DNA from 2 places in the Bacillus sp. WC2503 genome. Region 2 is predicted to be linked to the other one. Evidence: a T-box and tRNA genes for the amino acid it is inferred to sense, from the RefSeq annotation. Region 2 holds a T-box; the other holds one or more tRNA genes.
What was found. A T-box is a leader RNA that pairs with one kind of tRNA and senses whether it is charged. The one in region 2 lies ahead of lysS (lysine--tRNA ligase), so its partner is inferred to be a tRNA-Lys.

Region 1 (8,044 bases), 2.9 Mb from region 2:
AGTGATCCGGTGGTTCCGCATGGAAGGGCCATCGCTCAACGGATAAAAGCTACCCCGGGGATAACAGGCTTATCTCCCCCAAGAGTCCACATCGACGGGGAGGTTTGGCACCTCGATGTCGGCTCATCGCATCCTGGGGCTGTAGTCGGTCCCAAGGGTTGGGCTGTTCGCCCATTAAAGCGGTACGCGAGCTGGGTTCAGAACGTCGTGAGACAGTTCGGTCCCTATCCGTCGTGGGCGTAGGAAATTTGAGAGGAGCTGTCCTTAGTACGAGAGGACCGGGATGGACGCACCGCTGGTGTACCAGTTGTTCTGCCAAGGGCATAGCTGGGTAGCTATGTGCGGAAGGGATAAGTGCTGAAAGCATCTAAGCATGAAGCCCCCCTCAAGATGAGATTTCCCATAGCGTAAGCTAGTAAGATCCCTGAAAGATGATCAGGTTGATAGGTTCGAGGTGGAAGCATGGTGACATGTGGAGCTGACGAATACTAATAGATCGAGGACTTAACCATATAATATGTAGCAAATGTTATCTAGTTTTGAAGGAATATATATTTAAAATTCCTTTTGACATTCTGAAAAGAATGTGTATAATGATAAAAGTCTGGTAATGATGGCAGAGAGGTCACACCCGTTCCCATACCGAACACGGAAGTTAAGCTCTCTAGCGCCGATGGTAGTTGGGACCTTGTCCCTGTGAGAGTAGGACGTTGCCAGGCTTGTATTATTCCGCAGTAGCTCAGCGGTAGAGCTATCGGCTGTTAACCGATCGGTCGTAGGTTCGATTCCTACCTGCGGAGCCATTATGCTTCCATAGCTCAGCTGGTAGAGTACTTCCATGGTAAGGAAGAGGTCACCGGTTCAACCCCGGTTGGAAGCTTGGAAAAAGTTTTTAAATTTTTGGCCCGTTGGTCAAGTGGTTAAGACACCGCCCTTTCACGGCGGTAACACGGGTTCGAATCCCGTACGGGTCACCACTTTTGGAGGATTAGCTCAGCTGGGAGAGCACCTGCCTTACAAGCAGGGGGTCGGCGGTTCGATCCCGTCATCCTCCACCATATATGTTTAAATGTCGGAGGGGTAGCGAAGTGGCTAAACGCGGCGGACTGTAAATCCGCTCCTTCGGGTTCGGCAGTTCGAATCTGCCCCCCTCCACCATTTTCTTTAAAATAACCTGAGAGGGTTTATTTTTTTGAGAAGATAAGCATACTAGTAAATATTAATGGGCTATAGCCAAGCGGTAAGGCAACGGACTTTGACTCCGTCATGCGCTGGTTCGAATCCAGCTAGCCCAGCCATTTACGAGCCATTAGCTCAGTTGGTAGAGCATCTGACTTTTAATCAGAGGGTCGAAGGTTCGAATCCTTCATGGCTCACCATTTTCGCGGAAGTAGTTCAGTGGTAGAATACAACCTTGCCAAGGTTGGGGTCGCGGGTTCGAATCCCGTCTTCCGCTTTATTACTACGGGGCCTTAGCTCAGCTGGGAGAGCGCCTGCCTTGCACGCAGGAGGTCAGCGGTTCGATCCCGCTAGGCTCCATATAAATAGAGAAAGTGTACATCATATGATGTACGCTTTTTTTGTGTTTAAAAAGACAACTTTCATATTTGTCGTTTAAAATGAAGAAAACGTAAAAATAAAGGATGGGGGATAATTGTGAAAGTTGTCATTGCATCTGATTCATACAAAGAAAGTCTAAAGGCTATAGAAGTATGTGAAGCTATTGAAAGAGGTTTTGGAGCAATTTTTCCTAAAGCAGAGTATGTAAAAATACCAATTGGAGATGGTGGGGAAGGAACTGTTGATTCACTTGTTGATGCCACAGGAGGAAGCGTTGTATCACTTTATGTGACAGGACCGCTTAGAGAAGGCGTACAAGCTTTTTATGGCATTTCTACAGATAAAAAGACAGCGTTTATTGAAATGGCATCGGCATCTGGACTACAACACGTACCGGTTGAAAAGCGAAATCCATTCATTACAACGTCAAAAGGGACAGGAGAGCTTATATTACATGCGCTAGACCAAGGAGTTAAGCATATTATTTTGGGGCTTGGAGGAAGCGCTACAAATGATGGTGGAGCAGGTATGTTATCGGCTTTAGGAGTAAGGTTTATAGATGAAAAGGGTGAAGCAATAGATCCATCTGGAGGAACATTACATTCGATTGTCACGATTGATTTTTCACGAATGGATTCACGCCTAAAGGAGATAACGATAGAAGCGGCGTGTGATGTAAATAATCCATTAGTCGGAATGAGAGGGGCATCTTTCGTGTTTGGTGCTCAAAAGGGTGGGGATGTAGAGATGCTGAAAAGGCTAGATGAGAATTTAAAGCATTATGCGACTATTCTTAAACGATATGTATCTTTGGATGTATCTGAAATACCTGGTGCAGGAGCGGCAGGAGGTATGGGAGCAGCTGTTATTGCAGTGTTAAAGGGGAGCTTACGAAAGGGTATTGAAATTGTATTGGATCATACAAATTTTGATAAGCATATAGAAGATGCGGATTTAATTATAACTGGTGAAGGTAGAATAGATGAACAAACAGCATATGGAAAGGCTCCTGTTGGTGTCGCGGGGCGAGCGAAACGTCTTCATATTCCTGTGATTGCTATAGGAGGATCGGTATCTCCAAATTATCCAGTTGTTTACGAAAAGGGAATCGATGCAGTATTTAGTATTACGCCTTTTCCAATGGCACTAGACGAGGCATATAAGATGGCAAAAGAGAATATTGAAATGACAGCAAGAAATATTGCAGCAGTATGGAAAATTGCATCGAAAAAACACTTCTAAATGTAGAAGTGTTTTTTATTATTATCTAATAATAATGATAGCAGTTGTTTCATTAAGTTAACTTTATACATAAAATGGTCTTAAGATTTGGATTTCAACATAAATATAAGTGAATAAATTGTATATCCATACAGAAAAATGTCGAGTTGAGTCAGAGTATATAAAAGATTTAAAATATTTAGTGAAGGCATAAAAGGGGGATACTATCTATGAAAAAAGAAATCTCAGTTATTGGAGTTCCAATGGATTTAGGACAGATGCGTCGTGGAGTTGATATGGGCCCGAGCGCGATCCGTTATGCAGGGGTAATTGAAAGAATTGAAGAAATTGGATATAACATTAAAGATATGGGAGATATATGTATAGAGAGAGAAAAAGAAGTTGATGAAAATACAAAATTAAGAAACCTTACACAAGTTGCGACTGTATGTAATGAATTGGCAAGTAAGGTGGATCATATTATAGAAGAAGGTCGTTTTCCACTTGTATTAGGTGGTGACCATAGTATCGCAATTGGTACACTAGCTGGTGTGGCAAAACATTATAAAAATTTAGGTGTTATTTGGTATGATGCACATGGAGATTTAAATACGGAGGAAACTTCACCATCTGGTAATATTCATGGAATGTCACTTGCAGCAAGTTTAGGCTATGGACATCCCACGCTTGTAGACTTATACGGGGCATATCCAAAGGTGAAAAAAGAGAACGTTGTAATTATCGGTGCACGTGCATTGGATGAAGGAGAAAAAGACTTTATTCGCAATGAAGGTATTAAAGTATTCTCAATGCATGAAATTGATCGTATGGGTATGACGGCTGTTATGGAAGAAACAATTGCTTATTTATCTCATACTGATGGTGTACATCTATCATTAGATTTAGATGGTCTTGATCCTCATGATGCACCGGGAGTTGGAACGCCTGTAATTGGTGGTCTATCGTATCGTGAAAGTCATTTAGCGATGGAAATGTTAGCGGAAGCTGATATTGTTACATCTGCTGAGTTTGTTGAAGTAAATACGATTTTAGATGAGAGAAATAGAACGGCAACAACCGCGGTTGCTTTAATGGGTTCTTTATTCGGTGAAAAACTAAAATAAATGTAAGAAAAGCAACTGAGAAGTTGCTTTTTTTATTTGAAAATAGACGTATAATAATGATTTATATTATACTGTACGATAAGATTGTTTGACATCTTACCAATTTGATTTAAAGGGGGTTGTTTGTAATTGTCGTTTGTTTCATGTATGGTATAATTAACTAGTTGTTGGAAATACATACAGATAGAGCATAAAACAATATTTCAATATATGGATAGAATTGCTCGTAAGTAGGAGGAAGGGTTAGCATGCCTTTTGAAGATACGACCATTTTGAAATATCTTAGTACGGTATTAGATATTGCCGTTGTATGGTTTATTATATATAAGCTAATTCTTATAATCCGAGGGACAAAAGCTGTTCAACTTTTAAAGGGGATTACAGTTATTATTGTCGTTCGGATGATTAGTATTTTCCTTGAATTGCATACGCTTTATTGGCTAACGGAACAAGTATTAACGTGGGGATTTTTAGCCGTTATTATTATCTTCCAGCCAGAATTGCGAAGAGCACTTGAGCAGCTAGGACGCGGAAGTTTATTTTCGCGTGTTGGAACTCAGGAGGATGATGAACCTGAAATTGTTGCAACATCGATAGCAAAAGCAACGGAATATATGGGAAAACGTAGAATTGGTGCATTAATTACGTTGTCAAAAGAGACCGGAATGGGTGATTATGTGGAAACGGGTATTCCGTTAAATGCAAATGTATCATCGGAGTTACTCATTAATATTTTCATTCCAAATACGCCTCTTCACGACGGAGCCGTAATTATGCAAGGAAGTACAATTAAAGCAGCGGCTTGTTATCTTCCATTATCAGAAAGCCCCTTTATTTCTAAAGAGTTAGGAACAAGGCATCGTGCTGCAATGGGAGTTAGTGAAGTCACTGATAGTATTACAGTAGTTGTATCTGAAGAAACAGGCCAAATTTCTTTAACGAAAAATGGTAAGTTGCATCGTGATTTGAAGACAGAACAACTGAAGGATATGTTATTAGCAGAATTTAGTGGGAACGAAAAAACGACTTCTTCGTCTTTATGGAATTGGAGGAGAAAGCGTCATGGATAAGTTAATGGAGAATCATTGGTTTTTAAAAGGAATCTCATTACTATTGGCGTGTATGCTTTTTATGTCCGCAACTTTAACTGAAAAGAATACGACATCGGGTATATTACCTTTCGCAAATGATACGAAAGAAACATTAACTAATCATGCTATTAACCTTAAGTATGATGAAGATAAATATATTGTAAGTGGTATTCCGGCAGAGGGCGTTAAGGTGAAGTTAGAAGGCCCAAAAGCAGCAGTTGCTACAGCAAAAGCAAAAAAACAATTTGATATAACGGTTGATTTGCGAGATAGTCCAAAAGGGACTTATGAAGTTTCTTTGAAAACGAACGGGCTTCCAGATGATGTGAAGGGAACAGTTCAGCCATCAACAATTAAAGTTACTCTTCATGAAAAAGCGAGAAAATATGTTCATGTAGACTTAAAGTTATCAAATGAGGATCAGATGCCAGCGGGTGCTACTCTCGAAAAATCAAACATTAAACCTGATACTGTTGAGGTAGTTGGGACGAAAGAAGAAATCGAAAGTATTTCATCTGCTAAGGCGTATATTGATTTAAAAGGTGTTAATAAAACTGTTACAAAAACAGCTGAAGTTACATTATACAATAAAGAAGGAAAACGTTTAAATGTAAGAACAAGTCCATCTAAAATTAGTGTAACGTTGAATGTGGCGACGCAAGCTACGGCCAATAATACGGAAAAAACTGTTCCTGTAACGTATACGAAAAAGGGGAGTTTACCAGAAGGATTGGCCGTTACAAATATTAGCGTTGAACCGAGAGAAGTAACGATAGCGGGTCCAAAAGATATTTTGGATAATATACAATCGATAGAGGGGGTCGAAGTAGATCTTAGTCAATTGACTGAGTCTACAACATTCGATACCTCTGTTTTATTGCCAAAGGGTGTAACGAGTTCTAAACCAAATCAAGTGAGGGTTTCCGTAGGGGTACAAAAAGTAAAACAAACAAAAACTAGAACAATTGAAGGTGTCTCGATTCAAAAAAATGGAGTTTCTAAAGATGTCACTGCTCAGCTACTTTCGCCACAGGATGGAAAGATAAGCGTTGATATTTCAGGAGAAGCAAGTATAGTAGATAAAATAACAGCTGCTCAAATAACAGCGGTAATTAATTTGCAAAATGTATCGCCAGGGACGAAGGATGTTTCGATTCAAGTGAGCGGTCCTGGTAATATTTCAATAGAGCCAAAACAAAAAAGTGCTAAAGTTACTATTGTGAAGAAAGAAAAGCCAGATCAAGAAGTACAGGGTAATGGTGAACAACCAGATTCAAATAATAATCAAGATAATCAAACTGAAAAACCAAAAGATCCTGAAACTAATCCAGAAAAAGACCAGGACAAAGAAAAAGACAAAGATAAAGATAAAGAACTTAGTCAAGAACCAACGGTAGATAATCAAAAAGAGCAAGAAAAAGGAGCGAATCATAATGGGTAAATATTTTGGTACAGATGGAGTACGTGGAGTTGCGAATGAGGAATTAACACCTGAATTAGCTTTCAAAATTGGACGTTTTGGTGGTTATGTATTAACAAAAGATACAGATCGTCCAAAAGTAATTATCGGTCGTGATACACGTGTATCTGGTCATATGTTAGAAGGAGCTTTAGTAGCAGGTCTATTATCAACTGGAGCAGAAGTAATGCGCCTTGGTGTTATTTCTACACCGGGTGTTGCTTATTTAACAAAGGCGTTAGGCGCACAAGCGGGTGTGATGATTTCTGCATCTCATAATCCGGTACAAGATAACGGAATTAAATTCTTCGGTTCAGACGGTTTTAAATTAACAGATGAGCAAGAAGCAGAAATCGAAGCTTTATTAGACAAAGAAGTTGATGAATTGCCACGTCCAACAGGTACTAACCTTGGACAAGTGAGCGATTACTTTGAAGGTGGACAAAAATATTTACAATACATTAAACAAACTGTAGAAGAAGATTTCTCTGGTTTACATATCGCTTTAGATTGTGCACATGGTGCAACGTCTTCTTTAGCGCCGTACTTATTTGCGGATTTAGAAGCTGATATTTCAACAATGGGAACTTCACCGAATGGTATGAATATTAATGCTGGAGTAGGTTCTACGCATCCTGAAGGCCTAGCAGAATTAGTGAAAGAAAAAGGTGCTGATATCGGTCTTGCTTTTGATGGTGATGGTGACCGTTTAATCGCTGTAGATGAAAAAGGAAACATCGTTGATGGCGATCAAATTATGTTTATTTGTGCGAAGTACATGAAAGAAACTGGCCAACTAAAGCACAATACAGTTGTTTCAACTGTTATGAGTAACTTAGGTTTCTACAAAGCACTTGAAGCAAACAATATTACAAGTGACAAAACTGCAGTTGGTGATCGCTACGTAATGGAAGAAATGAAACGCGGTGGTTACAACTTAGGCGGAGAACAATCAGGTCACATTATCTTACTTGATTACATTACAACTGGTGATGGAATGTTAAGTGCACTTCAACTTGTAAACATCATGAAAATGACGAAAAAGCCATTATCTGAGCTTGCAGGAGAAATGACGAAATTCCCACAATTACTAGTAAATGTTCGTGTAACAGATAAAAAATTAGCATTAGAAAATGAAAAAATTAAAGAAATTATTCGTGTTGTAGAAGAAGAAATGAACGGTGATGGCCGCATTCTTGTGCGTCCATCTGGAACAGAACCGCTTATTCGTGTAATGGCAGAAGCACCGACACAAGAAGTTTGTAATGCATATGTACATCGTATTGTAGAAGTTGTTAAAGCTGAAGTTGGCGCTTAATAATTTGTTGAATTTATTTTAAAAGGAGCACAAGAAGTGCTCCTTTTTCATATGTTTTAAAGACGATGAAAAAAATTTCATTGACGGTTTATAATGTTTGTTATAAGATTGTCTTGTTCTTTTTCTCAAAGTAAATGTTGTAAATTATAAAAGCGCCAGAACTACAAGTAGTGTAGTTGACGAGGTGGAGTTTTATCGAGATTTCGGCGGATGACTCCCGGTTGTTCATCATAACCGCAAGCTTTTACTTAAATCATTAAGGTGACTTAAT
Region 2 (8,044 bases):
CATCGCTTATGACGTCTTCTTGTAATAATTTTGGGATTTTTTCGTATTGATATCGTACACAAAATAAGCTTAGAAGGTCCTCATTAGATATCTCTTCATTTTTTATATTTAAATACATTGTTATTAATTCGTTAATAGAACAGTTATGGCCAATAACATACTCATTTATTCCATATCCATCAAATTCAATTATCATGTTATCACTGCTGGGTGCTAGCCAACGTTATAGCTTAAAATTTGGATAAAACATCCACATGAAATATATTATACTTCACTCACACAATGTTTTGAAGAATTGAGATCAGGGGTAATTAAACAAAAGTATATGTTTCATATGAATAACGAAAAAATAGAGAAAATATTTGTCACAAACCTCACATCTGTTTCGTCACATTTATGATTACTAAATGAGGAGGAACATATATGAAAATATTTGTAGCAGGTGCAACGGGTGTTATAGGACGTTCTTTATTACCTATGTTAATAAAAGAGGGGCATACGGTATTTGCAATGATTCGTAATGAATTACAAGTAGAAGCAATGAAGAAAATTGGTGCTATACCAGTAATAGCCGATGTGTTTAATCGACAGGCTGTATTTTCTGTATTGGAAGAAACAACTCCCGATGTAGTTATACATCAATTAACGTCATTGTCTACATGGAATTTTGAGGATAATGCAAAAATTAGAACAAAAGGCACTCGTAACCTTGTCGATGCCGCAAAAAATATAGGGGTAAAGAAAATAATCGCTCAAAGTATTTCATGGGCGTATGAAGCAGGGGATACATTTGCGACAGAAAAAGATTCACTACATATTACTGCTCCTATGCCTCGGCAAATCACTGTTAAGGGCATATTAAAATTAGAATCAGCTGTTTCTGAGTTACCAGAATCGATTATTCTTCGTTACGGTACACTATACGGAGCGGGAACATGGTATGCGGAAAACGGCTTAATTGCAAATCAAGTTCGTAATAATGAAATGATTGCAACAGATGGGATAAGCTCTTTTATACATGTCGAAGATGCCGCTAGAGCAACTATGTTAGCTCTTAATTGGCCTCCAGGAATCGTAAATATTGTTGATGATTCCCCAGCAACTAGTAAAGAATGGTTACCAATATACGCAGCTGCAATTGGGGCACCGGCTCCTAAAGCTCAAGCTGGGAAAAATAGTTGGGAAAGAGGAGCCTCAAATTATAAGGCACGTAAAGAGTATGGATGGACACCTTTATTTCCATCATGGTCTGAAGGATTTAAAAATTTGATAAGTATGTAAAATAATCCTTTAATGGGAATGCTAATAACATTCACCATTAAAGGATTGGGCTATTATGAATATAATTTGGGAAAGTATTATTTTAACCCTTACTGGAATTATTGTTTTAAAAATGACAGGTAGTACATCTGTTAGCCAAATGACGAGAGCTGAAATAATTATAGTTGTATCAATTGGACGTATTATTGTAGAACCTGTATTAAGTAGGAAAGTAGTTCCATCTATCTTTGCCGCTATCATATTTTCGAGCATTCTACTTATCATTCATTTCTTTGAATTGAAATCAAGGAAGGTGGAGCAATTTCTAAATGGAAGTAGCATTGTAATTGTTGAAAACGGAAAGATTGTAAAAGCAAATTTGATACGAGCAAAAATGTCAGAACAACAACTTTATATGCAATTAAGAGAAAAAGGGATCCATGATGTAAAGCGTTTACAGCAAGTTACAGCGGAACCGAATGGGCGTATTGGCTATCAATTAATAAAACAAGCACAACCAATAACTTTAGAAATGTTAGAAAAAGTATTAGATCAGTACAATATAAAAAGATAATTTTTCATGAGAAACAGCCAATACTACAATAAAAATATTGGCTGTTTTTTTATTTTCTATAAACGTAAGGATTAATAAAATAGGGGAGATTTTTAACCAATATTTATAATAGATATAGGCTTATTATTATGCTATATTCAATGGGGCTACGATGACTAAGGTAAGTCGTATGAATAGAAGAAAAAACTATATACTAACAATACAAAAAATTTGCCTTTACTTTGATACTAAAAATGGATTGAAAATAAGGAGATAGATACATAATGGAATTTTGGGAATCAAGTTTTATTGAAAAACAAACGATGTGGGGATTTGAACCTACAGAATCCGCAATTATGACGAAAGATTTTTTTCTTGAAAAGAACGTTAAGGATATATTAGTTCCGGGTATTGGATATGGAAGAAATGCAAAGGTTTTTATTGATAATAGGATAAATGTAACAGGTATTGAAATTTCAAAAACAGCCATCGATTTAGCAAAGCAAAACGGACTAGAAAATATTAGTATGTATCACGGTTCAGTAAATGATATGCCTTTTGATAACAATCTTTATGATGGGATATTTAGTCATGCACTTCTTCATTTGTTGAATAAGCATGAGCGTGAGAAATTTATTAAAGATTGTTATAATCAGTTAAAACCAGGCGGATATATGGTTTTTACAACGGTTTCTAAAAAAGCGCCAATGTACGGAAAAGGGAAACAGTTGGACCAAGATTATTTTGAGATAATGGAAGGTGTAAAAATGTTCTTCTATGATTCTGAATCTATAAAACATGATTTTAATGAATATGGACTAGTACAAGTTTCGGAAATTGACGAACCAAATAAGAACATGGAAAATAAGCCTTCAATCAATTTTTTAATCATAAAATGTAAGAAAGAACAATAAATAAAGAATTGTAAGCATTACTAACAATCTCTATATGTTGAATATGAACCAATAAAGAGGACGAGCATATATTATAAATACCTCTTAACTTTAAGTAACCTTAACTTTCGTTAATAGGATATCTCAAAATCCCCGAAAAGAGCACTTGCGGAAACGAGTGCTCTTTTATTTATGTGATAATAGATTTTTATGGGTATTCTATTTGGAATTTTAAACCATAAATATAGAATATAATGTTAAACTTAATGTAGCACTTGTTGAAATTAATAGTTGTGCTGTAATAGAGAATAAAGTACTTGAACGGAGTGTTATTGAATGCAAACAAGAAAAGCTTATTTATATGTATTTCATACGATGTCAGATTGGGAATACGGACATTTAATTGCTGAACTGAATACAGGAAGATATTTCAAAAAAGGTTTAGCGCCTTTAAAAGTAATTACAGTAGGAGTAAATAAAGAAACGGTTATTTCAATGGGAGGCTTGAATATAAAGCCAGATATTTTCCTAGATGAATGTGTGTTTGAGAGTAACGATCTATTAATTTTACCTGGAGGAAATACTTGGAGTGAAAATATACATAAACCTATTTTGCAAAAAGTTGATGAAGCTTTAAAGACGGGCGTAATTGTTGCTGCGATTTGCGGTGCAACTATAGGGCTTGCAAATTACGAATTCTTAGATGATAGAAAGCATACAAGTAATAGTTTAGATTATATGAAAATGGTTTGCCCGAATTATAATGGAGAAAATTTGTATGAAATGGGACCTGTAGCATCTGACCAAAATCTCATTACTGCATCTGGAGTAGCCCCTCTGGAGTTCGCAATGGAAGTACTGAAAAAATTGGATGTACTTGCACCGGATACACTTCATTCATGGTATAACTTACATAAGACTCATGAACCTGATTATTTCTTCCAGTTAATGAATTCTCTTAATAATTGAGTAGTTTATAGTATCTCGAATAGGAACCATGCTTTAGATAGACAACGTCAAAGCATGGTTTTTTCGTTTTGTTTCATAAATATTTAAATATACAAATTTCGTATAATAAAAATGAGTCCGGGAGAAATATTCTTCTCTTTTTATACGATTATTGCTGAACGACAAAAGTAATAGCATTTGTTTTTAATTGAATGTGTCTTTCATTTCGAACTATATCAAAAGCTAATTCTTTTATTTCAACTTTTACTTCTTTCCATCCTTTATAAATACTTTTTAATAGACGTATCATTTCTTCGGTTGGGAGATTAATTTCAATTAAAGCTTCTAATTCTTCATTCGTTTTTAAATCAATTTCTTGTATGTTAGAGTTAATAATTAAACAATTAATACCGCCGTTTTTTGTCCCTTTTTTCATAGAATGGAGCACGTTTGTTAAATCTTCTTCTGATTTAACATGCTCTAAACTTGATACTGCAACGATATAGTCATAAGTGTTAGGAGGAATATCGTAGTTTTCAATTGCTATTTGTTCCGTTTTTATTATTCCAAATACTCCATGTACTTTGCTATAAACTTGTAACTTTGTTAAAGCAGAATGAAGTAAATCGACACAAGTAACAGTGCCGCTACAATTTTTTATCTTTTGTGCAATTGGAATACTATTTCTTCCAACGCCAGATCCGAGGTCAAGTACTTGCAAGTTGTTTTGTCTTTCGAAATAGTCCATCATGTCCATAACTGTTTTAACTGGTTTGTAAAGCCAAGATCCAGTCTCAAATAGTTTATATTGTTCATAACAAAGGTCATGATATTTCTTTTCTTCTTGTCTTATGTAATCGATACGATTCATATTGTTTCAGCTCCAATATGTTCACTGCAAAATGAATAGGTAGGACAGCCTTTTATATTCGTTTGAATTCGAAAGATACCACCAGCATGTGGGTACTTTTTTAATTCTTCATCCGTCATTCTTGTTCTGGCTGTTGTAACATATAAGTCAGTTGAATTAGGGCCTCCAAATGTACACGACGTTACATATAAGGCAGGAATTGGAACACTTAATATTTGTTCTCCAGTCAAAGGATTCCATCTAGTAATCTTCGAACCACCCCAATGTGCAATCCATAAGCAACCTTCTTCATCGATTGTCATCCCATCAGGTAAACCATCATTTTCAGGAAAAAGGATAACATCAGTTGGATTACTAATTTCTCCAGTACGTATATCATAATGAAAACGAACTACTTTTTTAGTAGGTGTATCAATAAAATAAAGGTATGTATGATCAGGTGACCAAGCGATTCCATTTGATGTATTTACATATGAAACTTTTTTCTCAACGCTCAAATTATTATATAAACAATATAAGGAACCTGCAGCATTTATTCCATTTAAATCAGTAGTACCCGCCCAGAAGCGACCAGCTGGATCACATTTCCCATCATTAAAACGATTTTCTACTAAATGTGGTTCAGGATCATAAATATGTGTCAGTTTTTCTGTTTTCAGGTTAAGAGAGTAAAATCCGTTTTCCATTGCTAAAAGTACTACATCCTCTACATATGGAACAACACAGCCGATTTGCTGATTAAGGGCAATTACCCGGTTTGTATTGTTAGTGGGATTATAGATGCATAATGTTTTCTCCATAATATCAACCCAATATAAAAGTTGCTTTTTTTCATTCCAACATGGTCCTTCAGCTAAAGTTGCTTTAGCATCTAAAACTAATTCTATATTACTAAACAAGATGTTCACCTCGCATTATAAGATATTTATATAATTCGATAAAAATAGAGGTAAACCTTTTAGCGAGAGAATCTTAAGATTTGCAATGTAGAAAACAGACCTTCTCATATTAAAAAAGTGTATAAACACAGAGAGGAAAATGCATATGATGTTTTATGAGGTTGTTTGCTTTTCTTGTAAAAATATATTCCGAGTATATGAAGGTAGTGAACAATATAAGCGGTTTAAAGAGAAATCGAAAGGGATATATTGTTGTGATGAATGTAGCCACAAGATTCAATTAGAAGCGATAAAACATTTTTTTAGATAATTATATGTAATGTATTACCGTTCAGAAAAATTTGACAATAAACGTGTAATAAATTATCATATGTAAAAATCAACATTTAAAATGGCATGGAAGAGAAGAGTAGTTAAGAAAGAATACGTACAGAGAGCTCTGGTAGCTGAGAAAGAGCGGTATACATCTTAATGAAAAAAGACTTGGAGCTACGCAAGGAACTAATTTATTTAGGGATGGTGCGACGGGTTCTCCCGTTATAGAGATAGGGTATAAGCATATTTTGCCGTACCTGAAAAGGTTAATATGGTGACGTATTAACAAACTGAGGTGGTACCGCGAAGCTAATAACTCTCGTCCTCAAGATGAATAATCTTGGGGGTGGGAGTTTTTTTGTTGTATAAAACTGAAAATGTGAAAACAAAAAATAATTGAGGTGAGTGACATATGCATTGGGCGTATGAAGTAGCACATGAATTAATTAGAAAACATCCAAATAAAGAAACTTTTGTTTGTGCATCTGGAATTAGTCCATCTGGTTCTGTTCACATTGGAAACTTCCGTGAAATAGTAACGACTTATTTTGTTGTAAGAGCTCTGCAAAATTTAGGGAAAAAGACTCGTTTTATCTTTTCATGGGATGATTATGACAGGTTTAGAAAAGTTCCTAAAAATATTGATCCATCTTTTGCAAGATACATTGGTATGCCGTACTGTGATATCCCTGATCCGCATGGGTGTCATAACTCATATGCAGAGCATTTTGAAAAAGAGTTTGAGAAATCGCTTCAAGCATTTGGGATTGAAGTGGAATTCATATATCAACATGCTGAATATAGAAGCGGAAGGTATAATGGCAATATATTAGAGGCTTTGCATAAAAGAAAAGAAATATATGATATTTTAATGCGTTTTAAAACAGGAGTTCACTTTGAAGAAGATAGAGAAAAATTTTATCCAGTTACGTTATATTGCGAGAGGTGCGGGAAAGATGCAACAACGATTACACAATTTGATGAAGTATTAGAAACAGTACGGTATGCATGTGAATGCGGAAATGAAAATGAATTATCGGTAGTAAATACAAATAAAATGAAACTGAATTGGAAAATTGATTGGCCGATGAGATGGATGATAGAGGATGTTATTTTTGAACCCGGCGGAAGAGATCATTCATCGGAAACAGGTAGTTACAATGTATCAAAAGAAATTGTAAGGGAGATATTCAATCGTGAAGCGCCTTATTACGTTGTTTATGATTTCATTGGTCTTAAAGGTAATCATGAAAAAATGTCTAGTTCTTCAGGAAATAGCATTACACCTAGCGACTTATTAAAAGTGTATGTACCAGAAGTAATTCTTTTTATGTTTGCAAAATATAGGCCAGGCGCAGCTTTTCATATAGGTCTTGATGAAGATGTGATCCGAAATTATACAGAGTATGAACGATTGAAAGATAGTTATGAAAATGAAGCACTAAAAAATGAAGATTTATTTGATGCAATTAAACTTTCTAGAGTTGATAACCGATTCAAAGAATATCCAAAGTTTAATCAAGTTGCAAGTACTTTACCACTATTAAATTTTGATTCCTCTATTTTACAAAATATATTAGAGAAAATAGATAGGAGTTATGCATTACCTGAAATGATTGCGATAAGTAATCGTGCAGAGTATTGGATAAGAAATTTTCAATCTGAAAAATTGATTACGGTAAATAAAGAGAAGAATACGGAGTTTTATAACACATTAGAAGATAGACAGAAAAACTGGGTGGAAGAAGTTTGTAAAACACTTCGTTCTAATAAAGAATATTCTAATTTAATGGAGCAACTGTATACGATTTGTCATCATGAAAATAAAAAAATAATGAAAGGAAATCAAAAGCTATTATTCACCATTATATATAGGCTCGTTATGAATCAATCAAGTGGCCCACGTATACCGTTATTAATACATGTGGTAGGCATCAAAAAAGTCATCACTTTATTAGATTTCTAATATATAGCTAAAAGCAACGCAAGTACTCAAAGATCTAAGTGCTTGCGTTGTAAATTTTACTACCGTGTATACAGTTTTGGACATTCATCACCACTTGGCTCATAAAAACAATGGCTTTTAAATTGCCCTACAAACGGCTGATTATACCATTCAGGTGGGCAAGCTCCAACTGGACGGAAATACCAAAGAGCCCATCGTGCTGGCCAGCGCCATTCACCTTGTAAAACCTTTCTTGCAATTTCTTTTTCTGACTCACGAGCGCGTTGATAAAAATATCCATATTGTACCGCTTCAAATCCACCGGGGCTTTGATATACAGCATCACGAACGGTACGGAGT

Region 1: it encodes a tRNA-Lys, which carries the amino acid that the T-box ahead of lysS (lysine--tRNA ligase) is inferred to sense. The anticodon was not compared.

The regions. Positions count from the first base shown of each region.
Region 1 is NZ_JBQYMD010000001.1:4,790,012-4,798,055, forward strand. It holds rRNA gene ACUN26_RS24775 (23S ribosomal RNA) at 1-512, shown strand, start outside; rRNA gene rrf (5S ribosomal RNA) at 604-719, shown strand; tRNA gene ACUN26_RS24785 (tRNA-Asn) at 729-803, shown strand; tRNA gene ACUN26_RS24790 (tRNA-Thr) at 808-880, shown strand; tRNA gene ACUN26_RS24795 (tRNA-Glu) at 903-977, shown strand; tRNA gene ACUN26_RS24800 (tRNA-Val) at 983-1,058, shown strand; tRNA gene ACUN26_RS24805 (tRNA-Tyr) at 1,075-1,158, shown strand; tRNA gene ACUN26_RS24810 (tRNA-Gln) at 1,224-1,298, shown strand; tRNA gene ACUN26_RS24815 (tRNA-Lys) at 1,304-1,379, shown strand; tRNA gene ACUN26_RS24820 (tRNA-Gly) at 1,385-1,456, shown strand; tRNA gene ACUN26_RS24825 (tRNA-Ala) at 1,467-1,539, shown strand; gene ACUN26_RS24830 (glycerate kinase) at 1,657-2,802, shown strand; gene rocF (arginase) at 3,012-3,905, shown strand; gene cdaA (diadenylate cyclase CdaA) at 4,154-4,975, shown strand; gene ACUN26_RS24845 (CdaR family protein) at 4,968-6,437, shown strand; gene glmM (phosphoglucosamine mutase) at 6,430-7,773, shown strand.
Region 2 is NZ_JBQYMD010000001.1:1,891,563-1,899,606, forward strand. It holds gene ACUN26_RS09630 (hypothetical protein) at 1-196, opposite strand, end outside; gene ACUN26_RS09635 (NAD-dependent epimerase/dehydratase family protein) at 424-1,281, shown strand; gene ACUN26_RS09640 (DUF421 domain-containing protein) at 1,337-1,834, shown strand; gene ACUN26_RS09645 (class I SAM-dependent methyltransferase) at 2,098-2,727, shown strand; gene ACUN26_RS09650 (type 1 glutamine amidotransferase family protein) at 3,043-3,675, shown strand; gene ACUN26_RS09655 (class I SAM-dependent methyltransferase) at 3,824-4,525, opposite strand; gene ACUN26_RS09660 (SMP-30/gluconolactonase/LRE family protein) at 4,522-5,424, opposite strand; gene ACUN26_RS09665 (DUF2197 domain-containing protein) at 5,564-5,734, shown strand; T-box leader at 5,813-6,069, shown strand; gene lysS (lysine--tRNA ligase) at 6,152-7,705, shown strand; gene ACUN26_RS09675 (cell wall hydrolase) at 7,765-8,044, opposite strand, start outside.